Regions from separate parts of the Streptomyces sp. NPDC060232 genome, predicted to be linked through region 2. Evidence: riboswitches for the same ligand, from Rfam matches in the RefSeq annotation. Region 2 holds a riboswitch; the other holds the start of a gene.
The links. Region 2 has a riboswitch for thiamine pyrophosphate ahead of ACFWFZ_RS05745 (thiamine ABC transporter substrate binding subunit). Riboswitches for the same ligand answer to the same signal wherever they lie in the genome.
Positions count from the first base shown of each region.

Region 1: it holds a riboswitch for thiamine pyrophosphate, as region 2 does, so the genes downstream of both, thiO (glycine oxidase ThiO) here and ACFWFZ_RS05745 (thiamine ABC transporter substrate binding subunit) in region 2, are expected to answer to the same signal.

Region 1 is NZ_JBHXAG010000023.1:33,810-41,464, forward strand. Features, by position in the region: gene ACFWFZ_RS27835 (hypothetical protein) at 1-174, opposite strand, end outside; gene metF (methylenetetrahydrofolate reductase [NAD(P)H]) at 217-1,131, opposite strand; gene thiE (thiamine phosphate synthase) at 1,283-1,918, opposite strand; gene ACFWFZ_RS27850 (Rv2175c family DNA-binding protein) at 1,996-2,361, opposite strand; gene ACFWFZ_RS27855 (NAD(P)/FAD-dependent oxidoreductase) at 2,434-3,654, opposite strand; TPP riboswitch at 3,736-3,847, shown strand; gene thiO (glycine oxidase ThiO) at 3,845-5,026, shown strand; gene thiS (sulfur carrier protein ThiS) at 5,023-5,223, shown strand; gene ACFWFZ_RS27870 (thiazole synthase) at 5,229-6,023, shown strand; gene pknB (Stk1 family PASTA domain-containing Ser/Thr kinase) at 6,397-7,655, shown strand, end outside.
Region 2 is NZ_JBHXAG010000002.1:424,206-431,860, reverse strand. Features, by position in the region: gene ACFWFZ_RS05760 (cytochrome P450) at 1-122, shown strand, start outside; gene ACFWFZ_RS05755 (ABC transporter ATP-binding protein) at 129-1,148, opposite strand; gene ACFWFZ_RS05750 (ABC transporter permease) at 1,148-2,764, opposite strand; gene ACFWFZ_RS05745 (thiamine ABC transporter substrate binding subunit) at 2,878-3,975, opposite strand; TPP riboswitch at 4,061-4,170, opposite strand; gene rlmN (23S rRNA (adenine(2503)-C(2))-methyltransferase RlmN) at 4,229-5,344, opposite strand; gene ACFWFZ_RS05735 (phosphatidate cytidylyltransferase) at 5,478-6,554, opposite strand; gene frr (ribosome recycling factor) at 6,554-7,111, opposite strand; gene pyrH (UMP kinase) at 7,193-7,655, opposite strand, start outside.

The DNA of each region.
Region 1 (7,655 bases), on a different contig from region 2:
GGCGCCGGCACCGATGACCGGCACCGAGGGCAGTATCACCCCGGCGACCACGCCGACGAAGCCGGCGAAGGCGAGCAGGCGCCAGCGGAGCCGGGCCTTGTACTGCATCAGTACCTCGGCAAGCAGCCACAACGCGACGATTCCGAACGCGATGTAGAGGACCGTCATACCCATGCAAGGCCCCTCTCGGTACGGCCGTCACACGGGTACGGCCGGTCAGGCCCGCTGGTGCAGGCCCAGATTCTCGTAGATCTCGAGGGTCGCCGTGGAATTGTTCAGCGTGATGAAGTGCAGTCCTGGTACACCTTCGGACAGCAGCCGCGCGCAGAACTCCGTGGCGAACTCGATGCCAATGGAGCGTACAGCGGCCGCGTCGTCCTTGACGGCGAGCATGCGCTCTTTCACGTCCGCGGGGAAGACCGCGGTGCTGAGCTGGGGCAGTCGGTCGAGCTGCTTGATACCCACAACGGGCATGACCTCGGGGATGATCGGGGTCTCGCAGCCCGACTTCTCGACGCTGTCGCGCAGCCGCAGATAATTCTCGGGATCGAAGAACATCTGGGTGATCGCATAGTCCGCGCCCGCACGGCACTTGTCCACGAAGTGCCGGATGTCCGTATCCCAGTCGGTGGATCGCGGGTGCATCTCGGGGAACGCCGCGACGCCGACGCAGAAGTCCCCGGACTCCTTGAGCAGCCGCACCAGGTCGGCGGCGTAGTGCACGCCCTCGGGGTGGGCCACCCAGTCGGCCATCGGGTCGCCCGGCGGGTCGCCGCGCAGGGCGAGCATGTTGCGGATCCCGGCGTCGGCGAACTGGCCGATGACGTGGCGCAGCTCGGCGATGGAGTGGTCCACGGCGGTGAGGTGCGCGACCGGGGTCAGCGTGGTGTCCGCGGCGATCTCCTGGGTGGCCTTGACGGTGCCGCCGCGGGTGGAGCCGCCGGCTCCGTAGGTCACGGAGACGAAGCTCGGGGATACCGCCTCGACCCGGCGGAGGGCGTTCCAGAGGTTGCGTTCGCCCTTCTCGGTCTTCGGGGCCCAGAACTCGAAGGAGTACGAGCGCCCGGACGCGAGGAGGTCGCGGACCGTGTGTGCACGGTCCGACCAGGTGGAAGCGGTACCAGAGGCCATGTGGGCAGGTTAGACGCGCCCCGGCGCTCCTCGAAGCGGCGTCCGCCTTTTGGACACGTTTTTGGACACCTGTGGCCGTGCCTCTGGCCGGAAGGGGCTTCTACGGGTTAGGGGCGTCCGGGCGGACGGGACCGGACCGTCGGGCCGGGGCTCAGCCGAGCCGGGCCCGGACCCGCTTGGCGAGGTCGGCGGCGGCCGCGCCGGGGTCGGAGGCCTCGGTGAGCGCGCGGACGACCACGACGCGGGTGGCGCCTGCGTCCAGCACCTCGTCCAGGTTCGCGGCGTCGATGCCGCCGATGGCGAACCAGGGCCGGTCCTGCTGCAGGGAGGCCGCGTAGCGGACCAGGTCCAGGCCGGGGGCGTGGCGGCCGGGCTTGGTGGGGGTGGGCCAGCAGGGCCCGGTGCAGAAGTAGTCGACGCCCGGTTCGGCGACGGCGGCGGCGACCTCGGCCTCCGCGTGGCAGGAGCGGCCGATGAGCACCTGGCCGCCGAGGATGGCGCGGGCGGCGGGGACCGGGATGTCGCCCTGTCCGAGGTGCAGGACGTCGGAGCCGATGGCGTGGGCGACGTCGGCGCGGTCGTTCACGGCGAGGAGCCTGCCGTGGCGGCGAGCGGCCTCGGCGAAGACCTGGAGGTGTTCGAGTTCCTCGCCAGCCTCCATGCCCTTGTCGCGGAGCTGGACGATGTCCACGCCCCCGGCGAGGACGGCGTCGAGGAACTCGGGGAGGTCACCCTGGCGCTTGCGGGCGTCCGTGCACAGGTAGAGCCGGGCGTCGGACAGCTGCATGGGTGTACCCCCGTGATGGAGGCGGTGTACGGGCGCGGGGCCCGTACACCGCGGTGGAGCGGCTACTGCGGATCAGGTCAGAGGGCGAGCGCCTGAGCGCGGCGCTTCACCTCCGTGCCGCGATTCTCGCTCAGCGCCTGGGCGGGGGTGCCGGGCAGGGTCGGGTCGGCGGTGAAGAGCCACTCCAGGATCTCCTCGTCGGAGAAGCCGTCGTCGCGCAGGACGGTCAGCAGGCCCACGAGGCCCTTGACCACCTTGTCTCCGTCGATGAAGGGGGCCGGAACCTGCAGGGCCCTGTTCTCGCCCCGGCGCACGGCGACGAGCTGGCCTTCCTTGACCATCTGGCGGACCCGCGTCACCTCGACGCCCAGCATCTCCGCGATGTCGGGGAGGTACAGCCAGTCGGGGACGAGGGAATCGATCTTTGCGTCAATCTCGGTCACAGACCAAGCCTGCCACCTCCCGCCGACAGCCGGTACCCGGGCCGACCGTCCGTGGCCCGCCCGGGCCGTCCGCTACGCGGTGGCCGATTTCAGCGGGGTGCCCGGGTCCGCGACCTTCGCCGGGTCGAGCGGGACGCCCGACTCGATCAGCTTGCGGCCCTGAGCCAGGTCCCGGGGGCGGCCGACCGCGAGGACCGCGACCAGGGCCCCGTCCCGCAGCCAGCACACCGACCAGGTCTCCTGGTCCGGGTCGCCGCGCCGCACCAGGGTGTCGGCCCCGCCGTGGTGGCCGGCGTACTGCACGAAGCGCCCGAACTGCTCGGACCAGAAGTACGGCACCGGGTCGTAGACCGCGGCGGGCTTCCCGGCCAGGATGTTCGCCGCGACCGCTCTCGGGCCCTGGAGGGCGTTGTCCCAGTGGTGCACGAGCAGCCGCGCCCCGTACCGCCCGGACGGGAAGGAGGCGCAGTCGCCGACCGCGTACACCCCCGGCAGGGAGGTCAGCAGGTGCGCGTCGGCGGTGACCGAACCGTCGGCGCCGCGTTCCACGCCGGACCCGGCCAGCCATCCCGTGGCGGGCCGGGCGCCGATCCCCACGACCACCGCGTCGGCGGGCAGGGTGCGCCCGTCGGCCAGGAGGACCCGCCCCTCCCCGACACCGGCCACCTTGGCGCCGGTGATCAGCTCGGCGCCGGCCTGCCCGTACCAGCGCGACATCGGCTCGGCGACCTCGGCGGGCAGGGCGCCCGCCAGCACCCGGTCGGCCGCCTCGACGACGGTCACGGCGCAGCCGGCCTCCCGGGCCGCGGTGGCGAACTCGGCGCCGATCCAGCCCGCGCCGACGACCACGACCCGGGAGGCGGCCGCCAGGACCGGGCGCAGCCGCGCCGCGTCGTCCAGCGTGCGCAGCAGGTGGACGCCGGGGACGCCCTCGGCGCCGGGCAGGGTCAGCGGCTGCGCGCCGGTCGCCAGCACGAGCACCTCGTACGGGACCGGTCCCGCCTCGGTGTCCAGCTCGTGGTCGGCGGCCCGCAGTCCGGTGACTTCCGTCCCGAGGCGGAGCTCGACGCCCAGGCCTTCGAAGTCCACGTCGAAGGCGGAGTCCTCGGCCTTGCCGAGCAGCACCGCCTTGGACAGCGGGGGCCGGTCGTAGGGCTGGTGGGGTTCTGCTCCCAGCAGGGTCACGGGGCCCTTGTAACCCTGCTCGCGCAGGGCGACCGCGGTCTGCACCCCGGCCATTCCGGCGCCGACGATCACGACGCCGCGCTGATTCTTTTCCGTCTGCTCGCTCACGCGGCCACCCTAATCATCTGACGCTCCGTCAGGAATAGGTGCCGCCTTACCCGCCGTGCACGGCCGGGATAGTCTGGCCACCGTACCTATCGCGGGAGTCCGGCGCACCGGGCTGAGAGGGAGGCTGGCCGGCCTCCGACCGTACGAACCTGATCCGGGTCATGCCGGCGAAGGGAGGGGCTGGACGCCCATGCACTCATCTCGAAAGGGATCCGGCCGGGGATCCGACGTCCTCGTCATCGGGGGCGGGATCATCGGCCTGGTCACCGCCTGGCGGGCCGCGGAGCGCGGACTGGGCACCGTACTCGCCGACCCGGCACCCGGCGGCGGCGCCGCCCAGGTCGCGGCCGGAATGCTCGCCCCCGTCACCGAACTGCACTACGGCGAGGAAGCCCTCCTCAGCCTCGGCCTGGCCTCCGCCGAACGCTATCCGCGGTTCGCCGCCGAGCTCGCGGCCGCCTCGGGCGGCATGGACATCGGCTACCGCGCCTGCGGCACCCTCGCCGTCGCCCTCGACGCCGACGACCGCCTCCACCTGCGCGAACTCCACGCCCTCCAGCGCCGCTGCGGTCTGGAGTCCGCATGGCTCACCGGCCGCGAATGCCGCCGCCTGGAGCCCATGCTGGCCCCCGGCGTGCGCGGCGGCCTGCGCGTCGACGGTGACCACCAGGTCGACCCGCGCCGGCTCGCAGCCGCCCTCCTCGCCGCCTGCGAAGGCGCCGGAGTGACCATCCACCGGGCGGGCGCCGAGCAGCTGCTCACCACCGCGGACCGGGCGACGGGCGCCCTCCTCGACGACGGTACGGAGCTGCGCGCCGACCAGGTCGTCCTGGCCGCGGGCTCGCTCAGCGGCAGGCTGGCGGGCGTACCCGCCGAGGTGCTGCCTCCCGTACGCCCGGTCAAGGGACAGGTGCTGCGGCTCGCGGTGCCCGCGGCGTACGCCCCCTTCCTCTCCCGCACCGTACGGGCGGTCGTGCGCGGCAGCCAGGTCTACCTCGTGCCCCGCGAGAACGGCGAACTCGTCATCGGCGCCACCAGCGAGGAACTCGGCTGGGACACCACCGTCACCGCGGGCGGGGTGTACGAACTCCTGCGGGACGCCCACGAACTGGTACCCGGCATCACCGAACTCCCGCTGACCGAGACCCGGGCGGGACTGCGCCCCGGATCACCCGACAACGCCCCGCTGCTGGGCCCGACCGGCCTGCCCGGCCTGCACCTGGCCACCGGTCACTACCGCAACGGGGTGCTGCTGACCCCGCTCACCGGCGAGGCGATGGCCGAGCTGCTGGTCACCGGCGAACTGCCCGAGATCGCGCGCCCCTTCGCCCCCGGCCGCTTCTGCGCCGCACGTCAGGAGTCGTACGCATGACCATCTCCGTCAACGGCGAGCCGCGCGAGGTCGCGGCCGGCACCACCCTCGACACCGTCGTCGCCACGCTGACCGCGGCCCCCTCCGGGGTGGCCGCCGCACTCAACGAGACCGTGGTCCCGCGGGGGCAGTGGCCGGCCACCCACGTGGGCGACGGCGACCGCGTGGAGATCCTCACCGCGGTCCAGGGAGGCTGACCGGCATGGCCGACGACCTCTTCACCCTGGGCGACCGGACCTTCTCCTCCCGCCTGATCATGGGCACGGGCGGCGCGCCGAGCCTGGACGTGCTCGAACGCGCCCTCGTCGCGTCCGGCACCGAACTCACCACCGTGGCCATGCGCCGCCTGGACCCCACCGTGCAGGGCTCGGTCCTCTCCGTCCTCACCAAGCTCGGCATCGCCGTCCTGCCGAACACGGCCGGCTGCTTCACCGCGGGCGAGGCCGTCCTGACGGCCCGGCTCGCACGGGAGGCCCTCGGCACCGACTGGATCAAGCTGGAGGTGGTCGCGGACGAACGGACCCTCCTGCCCGACGGCGTCGAACTGCTGGACGCCGCCGAGATCCTGGTGGACGAGGGCTTCACCGTCCTGCCGTACACCAACGACGACCCGGTGCTCGCGCGCAAGCTGGAGGACGTGGGCTGCGCGGCGATCATGCCGCTCGGCTCCCCCATCGGGTCGGGCATGGGCATCCGTAACCCGCACAACTTCGAGCTGATCACGGAGCGGGCCCAGGTCCCGGTGATCCTGGACGCCGGCGCGGGCACCGCCTCCGACGCCGCCCTGGCGATGGAACTGGGCTGCGCGGCGGTGATGCTGGCCTCGGCGGTGACCCGCGCACAGGAGCCGGTCCTCATGGCGTCCGCCATGCGGGACGCCGTCTCGGCGGGCCGCCTCGCCCACCGGGCGGGCCGCATCCCCCAACGCCGCTTCGCCGAAGCCTCGTCCCCCACGGAGGGCCGAGCAGCCCTGGACCCGGAGCGCCCGGCGTTCTGAGGGACTCGGGGGGCAGCAGGGCGAAAACCGGCGGGCCGGGGCCGGGAGGGCAGGGCGGTGGCTTCGGGGGGCGGGGTCTGTGCTGGCCGGGATCAGGGAAGTCCTGAGGGTTTCCCTGATCCCGCCCGAGTGGATCCCACCCCCCGAAGCCACCCCGCACATTCCCGCCCCCGCCCCCGCGGCTCCCACCCCCGAAGCCCGCACCCCCACACTTCCCGACCCCGCCCAAGGGCATCCCCACCCCCGATCGGCCTGGTCACCGCCCTGCGGGCAGGAGGACGGGGCCTCGCCCCGCCCCCTGCTCACGTCACAGCTGCGCTGCAAGGCGACCCGCCCCCGCCGGGGTACCGGCGTCGGCTCGTAGAATCGGCGGGTGGATACGACCTTGGAAGACCCCCTCGTCGGGCGTGTGCTCGACGGCCGCTACCGCATCGACGCCCGCATCGCGGCCGGCGGCATGGCCACGGTCTACCGGGCCGTCGACACCCGCCTGGACCGGATCCTCGCCCTGAAGGTGATGCATCCGGCGCTCGCCTCCGACGCCGCCTTCGTGGACCGGTTCATCCGCGAGGCGAAGTCCGTGGCGCGGCTCGCGCACCCCAACGTGGTCGCCGTGTTCGACCAGGGCACGGACGGACCGTACGTCTATCTGGCGATGGAGTACGTCTCCGGCTGCACCCTGCGCGACGTGCTGCGCGAGCGTGGCGCGCTCCAGCCTCGGGCGGCCCTCGACATCCTCGAACCGGTCCTCGCCGCGCTCGGCGCCGCCCACCGGGCCGGCTTCGTGCACCGTGACATGAAGCCCGAGAACGTCCTGATCGGCGACGACGGCAGGGTCAAGGTCGCCGACTTCGGACTGGTCCGGTCCGTGGACTCGGTGACCAACACCACCGGCTCGGTCCTCGGCACCGTCTCCTACCTGGCCCCCGAGCAGATCGAGCACGGGATCGCCGACACCCGCGCCGACGTCTACGCCTGCGGTGTCGTCCTCTACGAGATGCTCACCGGCTCCAAGCCCCACCTCGGCGACTCCCCCGCGCAGGTGCTCTACCAGCACCTGCACGAGGACGTCCCGCCACCGTCCGCCGTGGTCCCCGGGCTGGCCGCCGGTCTCGACGCTCTCGTGGCGTCCGCCACCGCCCGCAACCCCGAGCTGCGCCCCTACGACGCCGCCGCCCTGTTCGGCCTCACCCGCGAGGCCCGCGCCGAGCTCACCGACGCCGAGCTGGACGCCGTACCGCCGCAGGCGCACGCCGTCGACCGGTCGTCCGCCGAGGACCGTACCGGCGTGATCCCGCGCCCGGTGGCCGCGCAGCCCGTGAACCCCACCTCCCGGCTGGAGTCGCCGCCGCTGGATCCGCCCGCTCCGTCCGGGCGTCGGCCGGCGCCCCCCGCGCGCCCGCGCCGCGGCGTGCTGCTGGTGGTCGTCGGCGTCCTGCTGGCGCTGGGGATCGGTACGGGCGTCTGGTACATCAACTCCGGCCAGTTCACCCAGGTCCCCAACCTGCTCGGCAAGACCGAGGAGCAGGCCCGCGCCCAGCTGTCCGAGGCCGGGCTCGGAGTGAAGGGCGTCGACCGGAAGTTCAGCGACGCCTTCGAGCGCGGGACGGTGATGAACACCGATCCCCCGGG
Region 2 (7,655 bases):
CCCGCCGACTGGTGAACCCGCGTCTGCTGGAGGACCCGCCGCCGTACCGCCAGAACGCGGTGCTGCGCGGCCCCCGGCACCTGCCGATCGCCTGCGACGGCGTCCTGCCGAAGGCAGGCTGACTCCCGTCACCGAGGGAGGACGACGACCTCGGCGGGGCTGAAGGCCGCGGCGACCCGGTCGCCGACGGCCGGAGCCCCCGCCAGGCCGCACTCGGCCTCCAGCACCGGGCCGCCCTCCGGCCTCAGCAGCAGGGCGACGTGGGTGCCGCGGAAGGTCCGGGACACCACCTCGCACCGCAGGCCCGCGTCGCGGAGCACCACCCCCGCCGGGCGGATCATCAGCCGCTGCTCCCCCTCCGGGGAGCCGGCCGGGACCGGGACCCTGCCCCAGGCGGTCGCCGCGACCGCTCCCGTCACCGTCGCCGGGACGACGTTCTCGAAGCCGAGGAAGCGCGCCACGAACTCCGAGGCGGGCCGCTGCCACACCTCCAGCGGGGTCCCGGCCTGCGCGATCCGGCCGTCCCGCATCACCACGACCCGGTCGGCCAGGGCGAAGGCCTCCCCCTGGTCGTGCGTGACGGCCAGGACCGTCGTCCCCAGCCGCGAGAACAGCCCCCGCAGCTCGACCACGAGCCGCTCGCGCAGCCCCCGGTCCAGCTGTCCGAGCGGTTCGTCGAGCATCAGCAGCCGCGGCGACGGCGCCAGCGCCCGGGCCAGCGCCACCCGCTGCTGCTCGCCGCCGGACAGGGAGGCCACCGCCCGGCCCTGGGCCCCGGGGAGCCCGACCAGTTCCAGCAGCTCCGCGACCTGGGCGGCGTACGAGGCGCGGCCGCGGCCGCGCATCCGCAGGCCGAAGGAGACGTTCGCGCCGACGTCGCGGTGCGGGAAGAGCTGGTGGTCCTGGAACATCAGGCCCACGCCCCGCCGGTGCACGGGGACACCGGCCTGGTCGGCCCCGCCCAGCAGCACCCGCCCCCCGGACACCTGCTGGAGCCCGGCGACGACCCGCAGCAGCGTGGACTTCCCGCTGCCGCTCGGGCCCAGGACGCACACGGTCTCGTGCTCGGCGACCTCCAGGTCCACGGAGTCGACGACCGCGCGCTCACCGAGCCGGACCGACACCCCTTCCAGCTGAAGCAGTGTCATCAGAACTCTCCGGAGGTCTTGTCGGGTCGCAGTCGCTCCAGCACCAGCAGGGACACCGCGCACACCAGCATCAGGATCGTGCTCAGGGCCATCGCCTGCCCGTAGTTCAGCTCGCCGGCCCGCCCCAGCAGCCGCGCCACGGCCACCGGCAGCGTCGGCTGGTCCGGCCGGGCGATGAAGACGGTCGCGCCGAACTCCCCCAGCGACACGGCGAAGGCGAACCCGGCCGCGATCAGCAGCGCCCTGCGCACCAGCGGCAGGTCCACCTCCCGCCAGGCGCGCAGCGGTGACGCGCCGAGCACCGCGGCGGCCTCCCGGAGCCGCCCGTCCACCGCGCGCAGAACCGGCAGCATGGTCCGTACGACGAAGGGCACGCCCACCAGCGCCTGCGCCAGCGGCACCAGGATCCACGAGGTCCGCAGGTCCAGCGGCGGCTCGTCCAGGGTGATCAGGAAGCCGAAGCCGACCGTCACGGCGGACACCCCGAGCGGGAGCATCAGCATCGCGTCGAAGCCCCGTACGAAGCGGCCCCCGCGCCGGGTCAGGGCGGCGGCCGCGAGGCCCCCGACGACCAGGGCGATCGCGGTGGCGGCGAGCGCGTACTGCAGGGAGTTCCAGACCGCCTCCAGCGGCGGCACCAGGAAGGTTCCGCCACCGGCGCCGGCGTCCTGCAGGGCCCGGTAGAAGCTGAGGCCGTAGCCGCCGGGGGCGTCGAAGGACCGCTCGACGAGCACGGCCAGCGGCGCCACGATCAGCAGCCCGATGGTCAGCAGGACGCCGCCCAGGAGGGTGCGCTGCGCCCAGCCGCGCGGACGGTGCGTGGTGCGGCCCGGATCGACCAGGCTCAGCGCGGTCTCGCGCCGGCGCACGGTCCATGCGTGCAGGGCGAGGATCGCGCCGATCGCGGCGAACTGCACCATCGTCAGGACGGCGGCCGTCGACAGGTCCAGGAGCTGCGCGGTCTGCCGGTAGACCTCCACCTCCAGGGTGGAGTAGGCGGGTCCGCCCAGGATCAGGACGACGCCGAAGGAGCTGAAGGTGAAGAGGAACACCATCAGGGACGCCGCGGCCACGGCCGGGGCCAACGCGGGCAGCGTCACCCTGCGCCAGGCGGCGAACCGGCCGGCGCCCAGCACCCGCGCGGCCTCTTCCTGGCGCGGGTCGAGCTGGGCCCACAGTCCGCCGACCGTGCGGACGATGACGGCGTAGTTGAAGAAGACGTGCGCGAGCAGGATCGCCCAGACGGTGGTGTCGAGGCGGACGCCCGCCAGTTCGTCCAGCAGTCCGCCGCGTCCGAGCAGCGCCAGGAAGGCCGTGCCGACGACCACGGTCGGGAGCACGAAGGGAACGGTCACCACCGCCCGCAGCAGCTGCTTGCCGGGGAACTCGAAACGCGCGAAGACGTACGCGCCGGGGAGTGCGATCAGCAGGGTGAGCACGGTGGAGGCGAGCGCCTGCCAGGTGGTGAACCACAGCACGTCGGCGATGTCGGGCCGGGCCAGCACCTCGCCGAGCCGGCCGAACTGCCATCCGGTGTCGGCCTTGAGGCCGCGGCCGACGATCGCGGCGACGGGGTAGGCGAAGAACAGCCCGAAGAAGGCGAGGGGGACGGCCATCAGGGCGAGGCGGACGGCGGTGGCCCGCCCGCTCTCGCCCTGTCCGGGTACCCGCCCCGGTCCGGGGACCGGGGCGGCGTCCGCCGACGCCGCGCCCGGCTCCTTCGTACCGCTTACTTCACGACGAGCGCGGTCCATGCCTTGACCCACTGCTCACGGTTCTCGGCGATGGTCTCCGGAGTGACGCTCGTAGGCTTCTCGACCACCACACCGTGCTTGGTGAACAGCTCCGGCAGCGCGGCGTCCTTGACCACGGGGTTCACGAACATCTGGAGCGGCATGTCCTCCTGGAACTTCTTGCTGATCAGGAAGTCCACGAGAGCCTTGCCGCCCTCCTCGTTCTTCGCGCCCTTGAGCAGGCCCGCGAACTCGATCTGGCGGAAGCAGGTGCCGGTGGCGACGCCCGTCGGGGCCTCGGCCGGCTGCGGCTCGCCGTACAGCACCTCGACCGGCGGGCTGGAGGCGTAGGAGACGACCAGCGGGCGGTCGCCCTTGGCCTTCTTGCCGCCCGCCGAGCCGGAGAAGCGCTCGTTGTAGGCCTGCTCCCAGCCGTCGACGACCTCGACGCCGTTGGCCTTCAGCTTGCTCCAGTAGTCCTTCCATCCCTCCTCGCCGTACTTGCCGACGGAGGCAAGCATGAAGCCGAGGCCGGGCGAGGAGGTCGCGGCGTTCTCGACCACCAGCAGGTTCTTGTACTCCGGCTTGGTCAGGTCGTCCAGCGTCTGCGGCGGGGCGATCTTCTTGTCGGCGAAGTAGGCCTTGTCGTAGTTGACACAGATGTCGCCGGAGTCGATCGGGGTGACCCGGTGCTCCTTGTCGAGCACGTACTCGGGCTTCACCTCGCCCAGGCCCTTGGCCTCGTAGGGGGTGAAGATGCCGTTGTCGAGGGCGCGCGAGAGCAGGGTGTTGTCCACGCCGAAGAAGACGTCGCCGCGCGGGGAGCCCTTGGTGAGGATCTCCTGGTTGAGGGCGGCGCCCGCGTCCCCGGACTTCAGGACCTTGACGGTGTAGCCGCTCTGCTGCTCGAACTCCTTCAGGACCGACTCGGTCACGTTGAAGGAGTCGTGGGAGACCAGTGTGACGGTCTTGGACTTCGGGGCGTCGCCCGCGCCGGCGGGCTTGTCCTTGGCGTCGCCGCCGCAGGCGCTGAGCGTGGTGACGCCCAGCGCGGCCGCGAGCGCCGCGCCCGCGATCTTCCTGGTGGTGCTCATCGGTGAATTCCTCCTGGGATGTCCAGGAGAAGACGCGGCCCTGCCCGGCGCTCTGTCGGAGCGGACGCCGGGCAGGGCGCAACAGCAAGAGTGGTGACCGAACTTCCTACCCCGAATGACCGGGGCGAGGTTCAGAGGGTCTGCGGATGACGGATACCGCACTCTCAGCGCTGTGGCGCTCCCCTGTCGGAATATGCAATTGGTTCGGCCACAGGGTACCCCGTGGCCGAATGTGGCCGGCCGGAAGCGCAGGTCAGCGCTCCGAGGCGGCCAGCTGGCCGCACGCGCCGTCGATCTCCTGGCCGCGGGTGTCACGCACGGTCACGGGCACGCCGTGGCGGGCGATGGCCTCGACGAAGGCCTTCTCGTCCTCGGGGCGCGAGGCGGTCCACTTGGAACCGGGCGTCGGGTTCAGCGGGATCAGGTTGACGTGTACGCGCTTGCCCTTGAGCAGCCGGCCCAGGAGGTCGCCGCGCCAGGCCTGGTCGTTGATGTCGCGGATGAGGGCGTACTCGATCGAGATCCGGCGGCCGGACTTCTCGGCGTACTCCCACGCGGCGTCGAGGACCTCGCGGACCTTCCAGCGGGTGTTCACCGGCACCAGGGTGTCGCGCAGCTCGTCGTCCGGGGCGTGCAGCGAGACGGCGAGACGGCACTTGAAGCCCTCGTCGGCGAAGCGCAGCATGGCCGGGACCAGGCCGACGGTGGAGACGGTGATGCCGCGCTGGGACAGGCCCAGGCCGTCGGGCTCGGGGTCGGTGAGCCGACGGATCGCGCCGACGACGCGGTTGTAGTTGGCCAGCGGCTCGCCCATGCCCATGAAGACGATGTTCGACAGCCGGGCGGGGCCGCCGGGGACCTCGCCGTCGCGCAGCGCGCGCATGCCGTCGACGATCTGGTGCACGATCTCGGCGGTGGAGAGGTTGCGGTCCAGGCCCGCCTGGCCGGTGGCGCAGAACGGGCAGTTCATACCGCAGCCGGCCTGCGAGGAGATGCACATGGTGACCCGGTCGGGGTAGCGCATCAGCACGGACTCCACGAGCGTGCCGTCGTGCAGCTTCCACAGGGTCTTGCGGGTGGTGTCGTCGTCGCAGCTGATGTGCCGGACGACGTTCATCAGGTCCGGGAGGAGCTCCTGCTGGAGCTTGGTCCGCGAGCCCGCGGGGATGTCCGACCACTGCGCCGGGTCGTGCGCGTAGCGGGCGAAGTAGTGCTGGGAGAGCTGCTTGGCCCGGAAGGGCTTCTCGCCGATCGCGGCGACCGCCTCGCGGCGCTCGGCCGGAGTCATGTCGGCGAGGTGCCGGGGCGGCTTCTTGACCCCGCGGGGAGCGACGAAGGTGAGCTCACCCGGAGCGGGACGGGGGGCCATGCGGTACTCCTCAGTACGACGAGGTGGGGGTCACCCCGCGCGTGCAGGGCCGGTCCGCGGCTCGGCCGCTGGACGGAAAGGGCGCGCCGCGTACACGCGGCGCGCCCTCCAGGATAACCCGGCCGGGGCCCGGTCAGCCGGTGCCGACGAAGGCGGCCAGCAGCAGCCACACCACCGGGGCGGTGGGCAGCAGCGAGTCCAGCCGGTCCATGATGCCGCCGTGCCCCGGCAGCAGTGTGCCCATGTCCTTGATGCCCAGGTCCCTCTTGATCATCGATTCGCCCAGGTCGCCCAGGGTGGCGCTGACCGCGACCGCGAGGCCGAGCAGCAGGCCCTGCCACCAGGCGCCGCCGTCGATCAGGAACTCCATGCAGAGCGCGCCGGCGCCCATGGCGAAGGCCACGGCGCCGAACAGCCCCTCGCGGGTCTTGCCGGGGCTGATGCGCGGCGCGAGCTTGGTCTTCCCGAACCGCCAGCCCACCGCGTAGGCCCCGGTGTCGCTGACCACGGTCAGCAGCAGGAAGGTGATCACGCGCTGCGGCCCGTCGTCGGCGGTGAGCAGCATCGCGACGAAGGTGGCCAGGAAGGGCACGTAGAACGCCGCGAAGGCACCCGCGGTGACGTCCTTGAGGTAGTCCTCGGGCGGTTCGGTCATCCGCCACACCAGGACGGTCAGCACCGTCAGCGCCATGGCGATCCAGGCGCCCTCGGCCCCGCGGACGTATCCGGCGATGACCATGGCCGCGCCACCGACCGCGAGCGGGACCAGAGGGGCCTTGATGCCCTTCTGCTCCTGGAGCCGCGAGGTGAGCTCCCACAGGCCGACGACGACCGCGACGACGATGACGCCGACGAAGACCGCCTTGACGATCAGGAGCGAGGCGAAGATCACCGCGCCGAGACCGACGCCTACCCCTATCGCGGCGCGCAGGTCCCGCCCCGCGCGCTTCTTCTGCGGCGGGGGTGAGGAGTCCTGCGGGTGCTCGGCATGCGGGGGCGGGGGGCTGGGCATGGGCTCCTGCGGCGGCGTATCGGCGCGGAAGAGGGGGCCGCCGTCCGAGGCGGCCCCCCGATCGCGTGCTTCCCGGTCGTCGAAGTCACGGCCGGCGGCATCGGGCACGATGGGCATGGGCCGAGTGTGCGGGCCCACCTGCGCATCGTATGCGGGACCCGCCGGAACCGGCTCCGGCTGCCAGGAAGAGTCGTTCATCAGACTTCGAGGAGCTCGGCTTCCTTGTGCTTGAGGAGCTCGTCCACCTGCGCGACGTACTTCGCGGTGGTGTCGTCGAGCTCCTTCTCGGCGCGGCGGACCTCGTCCTCGCCGGCCTCCTTGTCCTTGACGAGCTTGTCGAGCGCGTCCTTGGCCTTGCGGCGCACGGAACGGATGGAGACCTTGGAGTCCTCGGCCTTGTTCTTGGCGACCTTGATGTACTCCTTGCGGCGCTCACCGGTCAGCTCAGGGAAGGTCACCCGGATGATCCGGCCGTCGTTGCTCGGGTTGACACCGAGGTCGGAGTCGCGGATGGCCTGCTCGATGTTGCGCAGCGCGGACGCGTCGAACGGCGTCACGATGGCCATGCGCGGCTCGGGAACCGCGAACGAGGCGAGCTGGTTGATGGGCGTGATGGCGCCGTAGTAGTCGGCGACGATCTTGTTGAACATCGCCGGGTGCGCTCGGCCGGTACGGATCGCGGCGAAGTCCTCCTTCGCGACGACGACGGCCTTCTCCATCTTCTCCTCGGCCTCGAGGAGGATTTCTTCGATCACCACGTGCTCCTGCATGTCTTGAATGGATGGTTCAGGCGGGCGGGCGGGCGGGCCGGGCCGCCCGGACCGGCAGCGGACTGCTCAGGCCCGGGTTTCCTGGTCGCTGACGAGCGTGCCGATCTTCTCACCCTTGACGGCGCGGGCGATATTGCCCTCGGCGAGCAGCTCGAAGACGAGGATCGGCAGCTTGTTGTCACGGCAGAGGGTGATCGCGGTGGCGTCGGCGACCTTGAGGTCGCGCGAGAGGACCTCTCCGTACTCCAGCGCGTCGAACTTCACCGCGTCCGGGTTCTTCTTCGGGTCGGAGTCGTAGACCCCGTCGACACCGTTCTTGCCCATGAGGAGGGCCTCGGCGTCGATCTCCAGGGCGCGCTGGGCGGCCGTGGTGTCGGTGGAGAAGTAGGGCATGCCCATGCCCGCGCCGAAGATGACGACGCGGCCCTTCTCCAGGTGGCGCACGGCGCGCAGCGGGATGTACGGCTCCGCGACCTGGCCCATGGTGATGGCGGTCTGCACGCGGGAGTCGATGCCCTCCTTCTCCAGG